DNA from 3 places in the Paenibacillus sp. FSL P4-0081 genome. Region 3 is predicted to be linked to each of the others. Evidence: predicted binding sites of a transcription regulator. Region 3 holds the regulator's gene; each other region holds the start of a gene.

Region 1 (5,475 bases), 2.7 Mb from region 3:
CCATATTCCTTCTCGGATCAGCCGAGGCTGCTTGGAGCACCGGAAGGCTTCACCATGGGTGTACGGGACATTACATTGTCCCTTGGCGCAGGATTTGCAGTGGTCATCACAGGGAACATTGTCACAATGCCGGGCCTACCCGCCAAACCGGCCGCAGAAGGGCTGCTGGTCGATGAAGATGGTGTGATCTCCGGTTTGGAATAAACGGTTTTTTGGCCGCATACAGGCGGCAGCCATCCATTAGATAGAGCCTCACTTGTTCCGCAGAAGGTTTGCGGTGTAGTGGGGCTTTTTTTGCTGCAAAGATTAGAATTTATACAGTTTCACACCCTAACGCTGCTTCCTGCTGCTTCCTGCTGCTGACAGACATAATGTCCTACTGGCGGGGAAAACTAATGCAAGAAGAAAAGAAATTCGTGCAGATAATTAAAAATTGAAATTGTGAACAATGTGAGAAAATTCACAAAAGTGCTTGTAATGTGATAAATATCACAATATAATCAGTGTATAAAGTGAAATTAATCACAACTACAGAGAAACAGGCTTGTAAATTGGAGGAGGAAGAAATCATGAAAGTAGCAGTCATTGGATGTACACACGCCGGAACCGCCGCAATTGTTAATACCGCACAGCTGTACCCGGATGCCCAGATTACGGTTTACGAGCGCAACGATAACATATCGTTCTTGTCTTGCGGCATTGCGCTTTACGTAGGGGGAGTCGTCAAGGACCCGCAGGGATTGTTCTATTCTTCCCCGGAACAGCTTGCAGCACTGGGTGTGCAAACGAAGATGCGCCATGAAGTGACGAATGTGGATACCGCCCGCAAAACATTGAAGGCCCGCAACCTCGCTACAGGTGAAGAATTTGAAGATACGTACGACAAGCTGATTATGACAACAGGCTCATGGCCGATTGTGCCTAAGCTGGAAGGTATAGAGCTGGAGGGGATTCTGCTCTCGAAGAATTATAATCACTCCAACACCATTATTGAACAAGCGCAGAAGGTGAAAAGAATTACAGTAGTCGGAGCCGGATATATCGGCGTTGAGCTGGTTGAAGCTTTTCAGATGAACGGCAAGGAAGTTACCCTGATCGACGGGGAAGACCGCATTCTGAGTAAATATCTCGATGAAGAATTCACGGCTCCGATTCAACAATCACTTGAAGAGCATGGCATCAAGCTTGCGCTTGGTGAGAAAGTCGCAGCATTCGCCGGAGAAAACGGCAAAGTGACCAAGGTCATTACAAGCAAGGGAGAGCATGAAACCGATCTGGTCATTCTCTGCATCGGCTTCCGTCCGAATACAGAGCTGCTCAAGGGTCAAGTCGATATGCTTCCGAACGGTGCGATTATGGTCAACGATTACATGCAGACCAGCCTGCCGGATGTATATGCCGCTGGTGACAGCTGTGCGATTCATTACAACCCGACCGGTAAACATGCCTATATTCCGCTCGCCACGAACGCTGTACGCATGGGGACACTGGTAGCCCGCAATCTGGTCTCGAATACGATTCCTTATATGGGTACGCAGGGAACATCAGGCATCAAGATTTATGAAGACAATATTGCCGGAACCGGACTTACCGAGGATGCCGCCAAAGCCGAAGGTATGGATGCTGAAAGTGTTATGCTGATTGACAACTACCGTCCGGAGTTTATGCCGACATTCGAGCAGGTTCAGGTAAAAGTCGTATTCGAACGTGCGACCCGCCGCATTCTTGGGGCACAGATTATGTCCAAGATGGATCTGACGCAGTCGATCAATACCGTATCGGTTTGTATTCAGAATAAAATGACCGTGGACCAGCTGGCCTTCATTGATTTCTTCTTCCAGCCGCACTACAACAAGCCTTGGAACTTCCTGAACACTGCAGGACTTCAGGCACTGCCCAAGACAGTTGCCGTTAAAGAACCAGTACACGTCTAATCCCGCCTGATTTCGCCGGGGCCCGTTAAGGGCTCCTTTTTTTTATGGTTTTAACTATTAATTCCGGGTCCGAATGAGAAAAATATTCCGCCGCCTAACCTTTTATGGTAAATTTGACATGTCAGTGAAAACTTTCACTTAGGTTTTCTGAGAGTGATTTTTATCACGTTAATGTGATTGTGATCACGTTACAATGGCATAAAGGAACAAATTTTAAGTAATTAGAAGGGGATAGGAATCATGGCTTATAACAAACCGCAGGGGATCGCCGAAGTAACGGTAGAGAACGGAGTCAAGAAAGCGCACAATCCGCTCAGCACTGTACTTATTCTTGGTTTCCTGGGAGGAGCGTTTATCGCGCTCGGATTTTTGCTGGATATTCGTGTCATTGCCGGTGCGCCTGCCGAGTGGGGGTCCATCGCTAACTTCATCGGAGCTGCGGTATTCCCGGTAGGGCTGATACTGGTGCTGCTTGCCGGAGGCGAGCTGCTGACAGGCAACATGATGGCGGTGCCGCTTGCTTTTATTGCGAAGAAGATTTCGTTCTGGGAAGTGATTAAGAACCTGGTGCTGATTACACTCAGCAACCTGGCAGGAGCCTTGTTCGTTGCTTATTTCTTCGGTCATGTCGTTGGCCTTACATCGGACGGGGTGTATCTGGAGAAGCTGGTGAGTATGGCTGAGCACAAGATTGATGCGACCTTCCTGCAGGCCTTTATCTCCGGGATCGGCTGTAACTGGCTCGTGGCGCTGGCAGTGTGGCTCTCCTATGGAGCAGATAATTTCAGCGGCAAAATCCTCGGTATCTGGTTCCCGACAATGGCGTTTGTAGCCATCGGCTTCCAGCACGTTGTAGCTAACATGTTCCTTATCCCTGCTGCCATCTTCGAAGGACATTTCACGTGGGCGCAGTATTTCGCCAACTTTGCCCCGGTATGGCTGGGCAATCTTACGGGCGGCGCGATCTTCGTCGCAGCGGCTTACTGGATGGCTTACCTGCGTAAGGAGCCGGCAGCTGTAACGGCTGTTGAAGGAATCTCCGCTGCAGGTGTGAAGAAACACGCTTAATTCAAAATCCGCCGGTGATGACCGGCATGTTCAATAGTTTGGCCCCAGCACTTCCTGGCTTCTCGGCACCCTGTTTTTGGGAATCGCAGAGAGAAAGGGAGTGTTTTTTGTTAGCCCGGCTCTGCCTGGAATAACTTCAGGGCAAAACAAAATTCGCCGTGCATATCCGACTCGGGGGAACGAAATCGGATTCACGGCGAATAAATAGGGAGTGTTTCATATGCACTATTACCCTGGCCTGCGGGGAACGAATCAGGTCATTTCCACCTATTTTCTTTACGTGCAGAAGCTGCAGTTATAGAATATAAATAGCACGGCAGGCGGGAAGTGATTGGGAATTTCGCAGCAGTGAATTCAATGATGCTATGCGATAAAGCGTTAACGCGAGAACTTGCCCGTCATCCTGTTTTCAGATGATACTGGATGGATTAATGACACCTATGTTACAGGGGATGAAAGACAAGTTATGAGATTTTTGCAGGCCTATCCGAAGGAAGTCAAAGTGTTCTTGATTGCCAGTCTCATTAATGCAACCGGCAGTGCGCTGATGTGGCCGCTGGTTACGATGTATGTATTTGATGAGCTGGGACGCAGTATGAAAGATGCGGGAATTGTTCTGCTGGTTCAATCCCTCGGGGGGATTGCCGGGCAATTGCTGGGCGGATCTTTGTATCACAAGGTAGGGGTAAACCGCCTGATTGTCGGAGCACTGGCTATGAACGCGCTGACCCTGTTTGCTCTTCCTTGGGCAAGCGGCAGCTGGAGTATATTCATTATAGTTATGGGCCTGATGGGGTTGTTCAACTCTCTGTCTCTACCGGCTATCCAGGCTTTTATCGGCTTCCGGTTCGCGGAGCAGCGCGGAGAGCTGTTCAATATCATCTATGTCTCGAACAATATCGGGGTAGCACTGGGAACCGCACTGAGCGGATTCCTGGGCAATTATATGCTGAGCTTTGTGCTGAACGGTGTGACTTCGGCAGTGTTTGCCGGATTCTTCTTTGTCTATCTGCGCAGGGTGGGGACAGCACCGTCGCCATCCCATGAGACAATACAGAAGAAACACCCGCAGGGCGAAGCGTCAGGCTGGAAGCTGCTGGGGCATACGCGGATTTATCTGTACATGGCTATTGGTTCGATGTTTCTGCTGATCGGCAATTCGATCTGGAATACCGGAGTATCGCCGTTTATTATTTCAGAAGGCTGGTCGAAGCAGTTATACGGCTTCCTCTGGACGCTGAACGGCGTACTTATCTTTGCCGCGCAGCCGCTGGTCAGTCTGATCAAACGCTGGTTCGCAGGGACTTCTACTGCGCAGATGACAGCAAGCGCCGTATTCTATCTGGGCGGGTATGCGGTTATACTGTTCATGCCGAGCTACCCGGGCATGCTGCTGGCGATGGTGCTGGCTACACTGGGTGAGATGCTGATCTCTCCGGCCATGCCATCCTTCATCTCGGAGCATGCCCAGCGCAGTGCGCCCTTCTATCTCGGGCTTAGCGGCGGTATCGGCGCGGTCGGCCGGGTTATCGGCCCGTATCTGATGGGGATTCAATTCGACAGAGGCGGCCTTGCGCCGACAGGCTGGCTGGCCTGCGGGATGGCGGTTCTGTCCGTGGGATTCTTCGCGGTCCATGCCTACGTTAACCGCGGGAGCGTGAAGCTCCGGGGTAATGCTGCATAAACGGCTGCGCTGTAACTAATCCTTTTATTATCTGCTTAGCAAGGCAAGGGGTGTAGAAGCTATGCAACAACTAAACAGGGATTCGGCTTTCACCATCCGTCCCTCTGAAATCAGGGATGCCCGTGAGCTGATCATTCTCGATAATATGATCTGGACAGAGGAGACAACACCCGGTCCGCTGATGTGGCGCTCCCGGGAGGATTATCTGCTGCATGCACCGCCCGGCTCCCAGCTTGTAGCCTTGCAGGACGGGGAGCTATGCGGGTATGTCGGCTTCGGCTGTCCCAGCGGAATGGAGAGCAACCGCCATGTATGCGAGGTTAATATTGCCGTACATCCGCGCTTCCAGCGCCTGGGTGTAGGCAGCCGGCTGATCGCAGAGATCAAGCGCCATGCCGCAGAGAATGGAATCCGTAAGCTGCGCCTGCGTGTGCTCTCCTGCAATACACCGGCACTCTCGTTCTACCGCAAATGCGGATTCGAGGAGGAGGGACGGCTGCGGGAGGAGTTCTATCTGGGCGGAAGATATGTAGATGAGGTATTCATGAGCTGCATGCTGGACTAGGAGGAATCAAGATGGAAGTCGTCTCACTTAATGTAGGCAAGCCGAAGACCGTAGATTACCGCGGCAAACCGCTGGAAACGGGAATCTACAAGCTGCCGGTCCACGGCCCGCTGGAGCTTCATGCTGAAGGCTTCGACGGGGACGGGCAAGCGGATCTGGTAAACCACGGGGGCCCCGACAAGGCCGTCTGCGTCTATCCGGTTGAGCATTATGCCTACTGGGAA
Region 2 (5,475 bases), 3.0 Mb from region 3:
GACCGGATGATCCGCCGTAAAGGGCCGGCTGGGCAGGCCGGGTCCGCCTATCCAGTCTGCGGGCAGATCCCCACAGGCGTAGGAGATGTGGATTCTATCGTTAAAATGAAGGATGTTCACCTGTCGTACCGCACGATTCACAAGACACTTCATCCTGTTCTGAACGGGGTAAAGCTGGAGCTCAAACACGGGGAATCGGTTGCCCTTATCGGTAACAACGGTGCAGGGAAATCATCCTTAATGAAACTGATTTCAGGTATTGCCAGACCCTCCTCAGGAACGGTTAATGTGAAAGGCATAGAAGTCAATGGTGTGCCGCCCGAGCGCCTGTCCGGTACGGTTGCTTATGTATTTCAGAATCCGGAGGATATGTTTATCGAGGATTCTGTACGTAAAGAAATCTCCTATTATCTGAAGGCCCGGAAGTTAGCGGATACAGACCGGAGAGTAGAAGAGATGCTCCAGGCGTTCCGGCTTAGTGAGCTCGCTGAGCGGGATGCCCGTCTGCTGAGCGGCGGCCAGCAGCGGCGGGTATCCCTGGCAATCGGTGCCGCTGTCCGCCCTGCAGTTATGCTGCTTGACGAGCCCACCGCGAATCTGGATATTTCGACCAAGCAGGAAATGGTTAGCGTTCTTGAGACATTGCGGAGCCATGTGGAGACGGTGGTAATCGCCACTCATGATATGCAGCTTGTGTCTGAATGGGCCAGTAGAATTATTGTTATGCATCAGGGACAGATCATTGCTGACGGAACGAAGGATGAAATATTTGCTGACGGAATGCTCTTGAGGCGTGCCGGATTGGCAGAGACACAATTAATGAAGCTAAGCCGCATACTCGGCCTGCCGCGCATTTGCTGCAGCCTGGACGAGTTTGTGAGCCAAGTGGAGCTACAGAAGGAGGTGGCCGGAATCTATGGAGGCTGTTAAAAAAGCGCTGGACCGGATCTCTGTAGAACAGATCAAGCTGGAATTACTGGGGACCGCGTATAACAACAGCGCTACCTTTCTGGGCAGGCTTGACCCCCGGACACTGCTGTTATGGTATTTGTTTTTTGCCATCGTGCCCTGGTTTGTGCATAACCGGACAATCTTATTAGGAATGTTCGTGTTCATGGTCATAACAACTGTCCTGTCACGGGTTAGTCCGCTAATCATCTGTATCCTGTGCCTTGGCCTGACCGGCCAGATCGGCTGGATGTTCGTGCTGACGCTTTTTTTCGGAGGGGGGAGTGAATCCCTGCTGCCAATGTTAACGCTGACGCTGAAGCTTTCTGTCATTTCACTGGCGAGCATCACTGTATTCTCCAGTCTGGATCCCGAACGGCTTAGTGACGGACTTTTATCCTTAGGCATACCTGATGCCTTTGCATTTAGTTTATCTTACGGTTATCGTATTCTGCCTACTTTGCTGGAAGAATTCCACCAGATATTGTTGTCCTTCAGACTCAGGGGGCAAAGACCGCATCGTCACGGGGTGTTCTACTGGAGAACAGCTGCGTATTACTTGCGGATTGTGGTGCTGGTCTTCTACCCGCTCATGCTCAATACAGCCAAACGGTCGCGAACCACGATTGAAGCACTGGAGACACGCGGATTCAGCTACGGTCTCAGCAATCCGAAGGTGAAGAAGATCAAGCTGTCCTATTTGCGGATGAAGAGGCCGGACTGGGCTTTTTTATCCGGTTCAACGATTTACATTATACTGCTGTTCTGGTTTGGAACCCTGTACCCTGAGCTGGTGTATTAACCTAATCTGCAAACTTAAAAGGAGCCTAACCTATATGAATATTGATCTGCACACACACGGCAAATTGTCCAAGAAATCAGCATTTTCCCCGGCGTATTTCGCAGAAATGATGTCGGAAGCTAAAGTGAACGGACTGCAGGCAGCCGCTTTGACAGAGCATTTTAATACTTCTAATTTCTTCGCAATGTACGAGGCACTGGATCAGATGTATCCGTATAACGGACATTACTATGATGTGGACGGGCTGAAGCTGTTTCCGGGAATGGAAGTGGATATTGCCGAGACAGGCCACATCTTGCTGATCGGGCTTAAGGAGAATGTTCTTGCTGTCCGTTCTTTGCTGGAAGATTACACTGCTCAGGGTAGCTTTATTCCTTTCTTGAGACTGCTGGATCTGGCGGATGAATTCAATCTGTGGAAAATAGGGGCCCATCCGTTCCGCACCTCTACTCCACTTCATCAATTGGACCCTCAGCTGCTTAAGCGGCTGGATGCGTTTGATTTCAATGCTAAAGACATTTACGTGCAGGGGGCTGAAGCCTACAAGAACCTGATTACGCCATTTGCAGAGAAGCTTGGCGTTCCTGTGGTTGCCGGCAGTGACAGTCATCAATGCCTGCAGTATGGCAGCGTAATGAACCGGCTACATGTATCCTGCTCTACAGTTGAGGAATTGAAGGAGGCTATTAAGCAGGGGGACTATGAGATGAAGCTTTCACCGTGTCTCCATACCAAGGTGAAGGCTTCGGTCATGATGAAGAAGCTGCTGAAGCAGCTTGCCGGCGAAGCGCCTTCCAGAGATGAAGCGGAGATTGGCTATCTGGCTTAAAGCGGCCCTAAAATACTATGAAGTCATGTCCGGACTCCTCCGGCCATGACTTCATAGGTAATGTCTTCTATGCTTCCGGGGATGATTTACGCTACGCCTTGCGGTTTTAAGCAAAAGCCAGATTCAATGCCTGCGGATGGAAGGAACCCATAATTTTATAAGCTTTTAAATGCGGATTGTTCATATCATTATCGTAAATAATCATATGCTGCCTGCCCTTGAGAATGATATCAAACCGCTGCTTCCGGTCAGCCTGTACGATGGTAATATAATAGCTGTATTTGTTGTCTGTGCTTACATTCCGCGCTGATTTCATTAACCGGACGTCGGCGAAATCATCACATATTTGTTTGATGGCCTCCGGCTCCGTAACCACAATATCCTTCTGTTCACCGGGAACAGAGGACAGACGGGTAATTTCAAGGGAGGCGATATCCTCCAGCCGGATGGTTCTGGCCACCACTTTTTTGAAGGAAGTGTAACGGTTTGCTGTATAGGTCATTAGAGAAACACCAGCTGCGGTCAGGATGGCGCCGGCAAGCATATATTTTTTGCTTTTGTCCATGGTTCAGTTCCTCCTAGTCATACGATTGTGTAAGTCCCAATTATAAAACTATAAACATCCGCACGCAAATTCACTTACTTTAGTTACTTAATGATTTCTTTAATTACGTAAGCTTCCAAGGACAGCCCTTTTGCGGATATGATAATTGTGAAAATATGCACAAGGGGGCAAGCGTTACTATGAAAAAGAGATATGCAGCGACTCTTATACTCGTTCTTTCCGTTATGCTGGTTATCGCAGGCTGCGGTAACAACAATGCTAACGGCAGTGTGAATGAGAGCAAGGGTAAGAACAGCGCAACCACAGAGCCTGCAGCAACCACTGCACCTAAAGAGACAGCCGAAGCCGTATCGGGAGCATCCGAAGCGAGCTATACACCGTACGATCAGTTAAAAGATAAATATGATATCATCATTGTCGGCGCAGGCGGTGCCGGAATGTCGGCGGCGCTGGAAGCCAAGGCTAACGGCATGAACCCGGTTATTTTGGAGAAAATGCCGGTTGCCGGCGGTAACACCACCAAATCCTCCTCGGGTATGAACGCTTCGCAGACGAAGTTCCAGAAGGAGCAGGGCATCGAGGATACCAATGATCTGTTCTATGAAGAGACACTGGCAGGCGGCCATGATACGAACAACAAGGAGTTGCTCCGCTTTTTCGTGGACAATTCCGCAAGTGCCATTGACTGGCTGGATTCGATCGGAATCCGTTTGAACAATATTACGATTACCGGCGGAATGAAAGAGAAGCGCACCCACCGTCCGGAAGACGGCTCAGCAGTCGGACAATATCTGGTTGCCGGACTCGTAAGAAATGTACAAGAGCAAGGGATTCCCTTGTTCGTTAATGCGGATGTGAAGGAACTTACAGTACAGGATGGCAAGGTGAACGGCGTCAAGGTGCTGTTCAACCAGGCCGATGAGAAAACAATTACCGGATCAGCAGTGATCGTAACAACCGGCGGATTCGGCGCTAATATGGAGATGATTACCGAAGTCAGACCTGACCTCGAGGGTTATGTGACCACGAACCAGATCGGCAGCACAGGCGACGGCATCCGGATGATTGAACAGGCTGGCGGCACAACGGTAGATCTGGATCAGATTCAGGTACACCCGACTGTACAGCAGGAGAAATCCTACCTGATCGGTGAAGCGGTCCGGGGCGAAGGTGCAATTCTGGTGTCCAGCGAGGGCAAACGTTTCGGCAACGAAATGGATACTCGTGATAAAGTGACAGCTTCCATCAATACACTTCCGGAGAAATCAGCGTATCTGGTGTTTGATTCCGGCGTGAAATCCCGCGTCAAAGCGGTGGACCAGTACATCAAGATGGGTGTAGTCAAAACAGCGGATACCATCGAATTGCTGGCAGAACAAATGAACGTTCCGGCAGATCAGCTGAAGAAGACCGTAGATACCTGGAACAGCGCAGTGAAGAATAAGTCGGATGCGGAATTCGGCAGAACAACAGGCATGGATAATGATCTGTCCGGCGCACCGTATTACGCGATCCAAATCGGCCCGGGAATTCACTACACCATGGGCGGTGTGGTGATTAACACCAATACAGAGGTCTTGAACAAAGACGGCAAAGCGATCACAGGACTTTTTGCAGCAGGTGAGGTAGTCGGCGGATTACACGGCCAGAACCGGATCGGCGGGAATTCTGTAGCCGAGATTATTATCTTTGGACGGCAGGCAGGGATCAAATCTGCTGAATTTGTAAAAGCACAATAAGCTATTATTCCATATTGTCAGCTTTATTATAAAAAGGGATGCTCCGCAGCCATCAGGCTTGCGGAGCATCCCTTTCCTGCGTGTCCTTGCTGCTGCTCCTGCCGGATGCAGCAAGGCTCCCGCAGGCTCAGCTGCTTACGCCTGAATTGCCGGAGACGGCGCAGGCTTCGTTGTACGGGTCAGCGAGAACAGCTCCAGCTCGGGGCGCACCTTGCCGGCAAGGGTATCTGCGAGCAGTTCGGCCGCGATCATGCTGTAGACGGTTCCGTTGCCCCCGTAGCCTTCAATGAAATAGCAGTGCGGGTACTCCGGATGCGGCCCCATATAAGGCAAGCCGTCACGGGTAGAGCCGAAGACCGCTCCCCAGGAGTATTCAGCCTCTATTCCCTGAAGCTCCGGGAACAGGGCCACAAGCTCCTCCAGCAGCCGCTGGCATTGGGAGAGCACACGGACATCGCGGCGCTCGGGACTGGTGAGCTGTTCATCCTTGCCTCCGGCAATGATCCGTCCGTCCGGTGTGGTCCGGAAGTACAGATAAGGCCGCGCTGTTTCCCAGAGCAGACTTTGCTCATGCCATTTGGGGAAGTCCGTA
Region 3 (5,475 bases):
AGCGGAAGCCATTTTCTCCTCTTCTTCAACATGCAGCTTCCTTTCCCTTTAAACCTGTATTACCGTTTAAGCAGTCCCTCGAACGTTTCCTGCGCTTTGCGGCGGATAGCTTCTTCATCTAGTGTCAGACATTGTCCGTGCTTCACAACCTGTTTGCCGTTCACCCAGACATTCTCCACATCCTTGGCACTGGCTGAATATACCGCATGGGACAAAAGATCGGTATGCGGCAGCAAGTGCGGCTGATCAATATCAATCGCAATGAAGTCGGCTTTCATCCCTGCTGCAAGCCGGCCTACCTGGTTCAGGAAAATAGACTGTGCACCATATTCGGTCGCCATCAGCAGCGCCTCTGGAGCCGGTACTGCTGTAGGATCACCGCTTACACCTTTGTGGATCAGCGCGGCCAGCCGCATTTCTTCGAACATATCCAGGTTGTTGTTGCTTGCCGCACCGTCCGTACCCAGGGAGACCTTAACTCCTGCTCTAAGAAGCTCAGGAACACGGGCTACTCCGCTGGCCAGCTTCAGATTGCTGCCGGGATTGTGGGATACACCAACATTGTGGCGGGCCAGAATCTCAATCTCTTCATCGTTCAGATGAACACCATGGGCGATCAGGGACGGCCGGGTGAACATTCCCAGCTTCTCCAGATGAGCGACCGGACGCAGGCCGTAATCGGCCACATTCTGCTCCACTTCATGACGCGTTTCGGACATATGCGTGTGCATCGGCAGATCAAGATCATGAGCCGCCTGGACAAACTTCATGAAAAACTCCGGAGGACAGGTGTAAGGCGCATGCGGCGAGAGCATTGCAGTAATTCTGCCGTCAGCCTTGCCATGCCAGTTCCGGGCAAAAGCAATCGCCTCCGCGAGCTTATGATTCTGCACCTCTTCCGGACAAAGGCCAATAACACCGCGCATAAGTACAGCACGGATGCCTGACTGCTCGGTAACCTCAGCAACCCGGTCCATATGGTCATACATATCGAGGAAGGTCGTAGTGCCGCCCTTCAGCATCTCAAGAACGGACAAAGAGGTTCCCCAGTACACATCATCACCGGTGAATTTCTCTTCCATCGGCCACATTTTTTCCTGCAGCCAAGCCTGCAGTACCATATCATCGCCGTAGCCGCGCAGCAGTGACATCGCCGCATGGCCGTGGGTGTTGACGAGACCCGGCATGAACAGCAGCCGGCTGCCGTCAATAACCTCGGCATCCTCTTCAATTACAGGCTTATCTTCACCTATGTAAGTAATCAGATCATTTTCGATGGTCATATAACCGCTCAGCACCGGCTTATCGCTGCCAGGCACCAGAAAACGCCCGTTTTTAATAATGGTTTTATTGCTGCTCATCTTCAGCTTCGTCCTTTCCGTCATGCAAATAATAAGCCAGACTCTGCAGATCCGTAGTGAAATCGGCGGCATGAATCCGGATATTGGCCGGAGTCTTCAGAATTACAGGCGCAAAATTCAGGATCGCCTCAATGCCCGAATCCACCAGAATGTCAGCAACGTTCTGTGCTTCACTGTCCGGAACGGTAATAATCCCGATGCGGATGCCCTGTGCACGGATGGTATCCCCCAGCTCACTCATCGGCTGAACAGTCAACGAGTTGATCTGCTGGCCTACCTTAGGCTCATAAGCATCAAATACAGCTGTAATCTTCATCGTATCCTTCAAGTAAGCATTGTAATTCGACAAGGCGTGGCCAAGATTACCTGCACCTACCAGAGCTACATTAATCTGCTGGTCCAGCTTGAGAATATGCCTGATCTTCTCAATCAGATAAGAGACATCATAACCAATGCCTTTTCTGCCGAAATCACCAAAATAAGCCAGGTCCTTGCGGATCTGGGCGGGGTTGAGATCAAGCTTCTGTCCCAGCTCCTGAGAAGAAACTGTTGAGATTTCACGTTTTTGGAGATCGTTCAGGAAACGCAGGTACACTGGGAGTCTGCGAACGACGGCCTCCGATATTTTATCCGATTTCATGTTTTCTCCTCCTAAAAGTTTTGATAGCATATGCTGCTTGATTCAACTTCGCAAAACTCGCTTCGTAAGCATTCACTTAGGTTTTATAGCATATGCTGCTTGATAAGCCGGTTATAGGAACCGTGCTCCGGGTACTACTGCCCGTTTGGGCAGCAGCAGTGGAGCACGGGACTTCAGAACAATAATTACTTATACATAATATCAACCGGAGACGGATTATTAAACCCCGCCTTCTTCAAGCCATTCTGCAATCCGCGGAACGATCTGATCCGTCAGCATATGCTCCATCTTGGGACCGGGCAGCGAATACAGGAAATACTTCCCATAATAAGATTCGATTACCCTGGTATCATATACAATAACGATTCCGCGGTCCTGCGCGGTGCGGACCAGCCGCCCGAAGCCTTGCTTGAAGCGGATTACAGCCTGCGGGACGGACAGCTTCATGAACGGATTCTTCTTCTGTGCCTGGAGCAGCTCCGACTTCGCTTCAGCCAGCGGATGATTAGGCGGCTGGAACGGAAGTCTGACAATGGCCAGACAGGTCAAAGCTTCACCGGGAATGTCTACACCTTCCCAGAAGCTGCTCGTACCCAGCAAGACTGACGCTGTACTGTCCTGGAACCGCCGGATCAGCTTGCTCCGGCTGCCGCCTTCTACGCCTTGTCCAAGCACCGCGATATCCTGCGAAGCCAGGGCCTCCTTCAGCGGATCATAGACCTGGCGCAGCATCTTGTAGGAGGTGAAGAGCACCAGCATCCGCCCGCGGGTAGCCACGGCAGTTTCTGCCAGAGAATGGACCAGTGTATCCACAAAGCGGGCATCCCCTATGCTTCCCTTGACACTCGGGAAATCACGGGGAATGACAAGCAGTGCCTGCTCACGGTATTTGAACGGCGACGGAAGCAGGGCTGTCATCAGACGGCCCTGCTCTGCAGCCTCACCAAGACCGAGATTATCTATCATGAACTGGAATGACTTATCCACAGACAAGGTGGCCGAGGTCAGGATGATACTCTTCTTCTTGTCGAAGAACAGCTCCCTGAGCTGGGTGCTCACATCCACCGGAACGGCATACATCTGCAGCGATTTGCCGCGGTAATTGCCGCTCCCCTCCAGCCAGTAGACGATATTCTCGTCATTCAGTCCCATAAAGAAACGGATCTGCTCCCGGATGGAGGCCAGGTCCTTGAACAACCCGCCGATATCCGTCACAAGACTGTCCGAAGAGGACTGGCTGTCCGTATCACGCATCTCACTGAGCATTTTATCACCCTTGCGGATGATATCACTCAAGCTGAGATGGAGTGTATTCTCCAGAGCAGCCAGCTCCTCCCACTCTTTGGGCTTCTTGCCCGGCTGCAGGCGTGCGACAAGCTGGCCGGCTTCACCGGCTCCGGCATCGCTGCGTTCAGGCAGCAGGCCGAAGAGCTTGTCGCTAAGTGTATCCCAGGACTCCTTGACGGTAAGCAGATCCGGATAGATCCGGTCGATAACACCGCTCCATTCCGAAGCCTGCTCACTGCCGGACGACTGCAGGGTCTGGCGCAGGGCAGGCAGCTGTCCGCTCCGGCTGTCCTTGTACAGACGGGTGAGCGTATGCGCCACGGTGAAATATTTCATCTGCATTCCGAGATGTTTGCCGGCAATGTCCTCCAGATGATGCGCCTCATCAATGATGAGATGCTCGTAAGCCGGAAGCAGCTGATGCCCGGCCTTAACATCTGCGAATAACTTGGAGTGGTTAGTCACCACCACATCGGAAATCCCGGCTTCATGCTTGGCCCGGTGATAATAACATTTCCTGAACCAAGGGCATGAGCGTCCCAGACAAGAGTCGGTATCACTGGCTACGGTCTCCCAGAAATCACCGCCGCGCCCGCTTAAGTTCAGCTCTTCATCATCGCCGGTCTCCGTCTGGGTCAGCCAGACCATCATCTGCGCGGCCGTAAGCGCTTCTTCCCTGGGACTTGTGAAGTCCCTTTTATTAATTCTATGTTCAAACTTACGGAGACACAAATAGTGTCCTCTCCCCTTAAAGATCGCTGCCTTGAACGGAAAGGGCACAACACTCGTCAAAAGAGGGATGTCGCGCTCACGCAGCTGATCCTGGAGGTTGATCGTATGCGTGCTGACCATGACCTTCTGATTACTGCGGACACTGTGATAAATGGCCGGAAGCAGATAGCCCAGCGATTTGCCGGTGCCGGTTCCTGCTTCAATCAGCAGATGCTTATCCTGATCAAGCGCCGTCATGACCTCCTGGATCATCAGTTCCTGGGCTTCACGGCTCTCATATTGCGGAAGGGTGTCCTTCAGACGTTTGGTTACCTCTTCCATATACTCCCCGAAGGTAATATTCTGCAGCGGGTTGTCAGATCCTTCCTCCCGAGGCGGAGCCAGCTCTGCCCAGTCGCCTACAGCAAGGGCCAGCTGCCGGTAGAAGGTCAGGTCTCCTTCCGGCTGGAAGGTCTCCATTTCGCGCTCACGCTGCAGACCATCGAAATACCAGGCCAGGTCACTGTCTTCATCGGCGAACAGCTCATTGAGCCGCTGGATGGTCAGGAGAGGCAGGCTGTCCAGCTCCTCCAGACATTTTAGCAGCACAAGCGCAGTTGCGAGGGCATCACTGTCCGCTTGATGGGGACGCTCATGCGTAAGGCCGAAATGGCTGCTCACGGACCCAAGCTGATACGTGGTCAGCGAGGGAAAGCATATTTTGAGAAAATCGATAGTATCCAGAATCCGGCCCTGAAACGGCAAATAACCGCAGCGGTCCAGCGCATTCTGCAAGAAATGAAAATCAAACGCTACATTATGTCCAACCAGCACAACATCATCGAGCAGCGGCACCAGTTCCATCATCATCTCATCAAGTTCCGGCGCATCCTGCACATCACTGTCTGTAATTCCGGTCAAGCCCGTAATAAAAGGAGGAATGGGTGCTCCGGGCTTGACATAGGAACCATACACCCGGGAGATGGACCTGTCTTCCTCTATAATGGCAAGGCCAACCTGGATGATCTCTCCCACAGATTGGGTTCCCGTAGTTTCAAAATCAAGCACGGCAAATTTCATTATAAGTTCTATTCCCTTTCACTTGAGACTCTTTATCAGCATAACAGAAGTTACGAAAAAAGGCGATGCACACCCCTGGTGAAGTAGGTTGCATCGCTTAAACGGATGAAAATTAATTATAAAAGCGAGACCAGCTGTTGTCCGAACTGAAGCTTCCCGCCCCGCTTGCGGCAAACCTCCAGGTTAATGTTCGGCTCAGGAAGAGCGGGATCATGCAGCAGAGAAAGGCTGAACAGCTCACTTGCTTCATTAAAACGTTCCTGAGAAGCTCTGATGCAGCCAAGCGCATTATAAATCATCGCCTTCAGCTTCGTTTCACGGATGAGGCCGAGCATATGATTCAGATGCCCCCAAGCCGTCTCCCCTTCACCCTCCTGCAGATAAGCCATAGCCAGA

What was found. The regulator Rex, encoded in region 3, represses fermentation and respiration genes when NADH is low (regulators of the CRP and FNR family bind a similar motif). The targets are predictions, from matches to a motif close to TTGTGAAATATTTCACAA.
Region 1: the regulator Rex is predicted to act here: its motif matches at 2,057-2,074, upstream of P40081_RS33940 (formate/nitrite transporter family protein).
Region 2: the regulator Rex is predicted to act here: its motif matches at 3,290-3,307, upstream of P40081_RS09690 (flavocytochrome c).

The regions. Positions count from the first base shown of each region.
Region 1 covers NZ_CP009280.1:7,949,702-7,955,176, reverse strand. Annotated here, with positions in the region: gene P40081_RS33950 (formate--tetrahydrofolate ligase) at 1-204, shown strand, start outside; gene P40081_RS33945 (FAD-dependent oxidoreductase) at 570-1,934, shown strand; gene P40081_RS33940 (formate/nitrite transporter family protein) at 2,175-3,002, shown strand; gene P40081_RS33935 (MFS transporter) at 3,469-4,686, shown strand; gene P40081_RS33930 (GNAT family N-acetyltransferase) at 4,748-5,251, shown strand; gene P40081_RS33925 (MOSC domain-containing protein) at 5,263-5,475, shown strand, end outside.
Region 2 covers NZ_CP009280.1:2,286,780-2,292,254, forward strand. Annotated here, with positions in the region: gene P40081_RS09670 (ABC transporter ATP-binding protein) at 1-930, shown strand, start outside; gene P40081_RS09675 (energy-coupling factor transporter transmembrane component T family protein) at 917-1,750, shown strand; gene P40081_RS09680 (PHP domain-containing protein) at 1,785-2,579, shown strand; gene P40081_RS09685 (hypothetical protein) at 2,686-3,144, opposite strand; gene P40081_RS09690 (flavocytochrome c) at 3,324-4,883, shown strand; gene P40081_RS09695 (NAD(P)/FAD-dependent oxidoreductase) at 5,019-5,475, opposite strand, start outside.
Region 3 covers NZ_CP009280.1:5,253,306-5,258,780, forward strand. Annotated here, with positions in the region: gene P40081_RS22525 (cell wall elongation regulator TseB-like domain-containing protein) at 1-32, opposite strand, end outside; gene P40081_RS22530 (amidohydrolase) at 60-1,361, opposite strand; gene P40081_RS22535 (redox-sensing transcriptional repressor Rex) at 1,348-2,001, opposite strand; gene dinG (ATP-dependent DNA helicase DinG) at 2,221-5,079, opposite strand; gene P40081_RS22545 (tetratricopeptide repeat protein) at 5,196-5,475, opposite strand, start outside.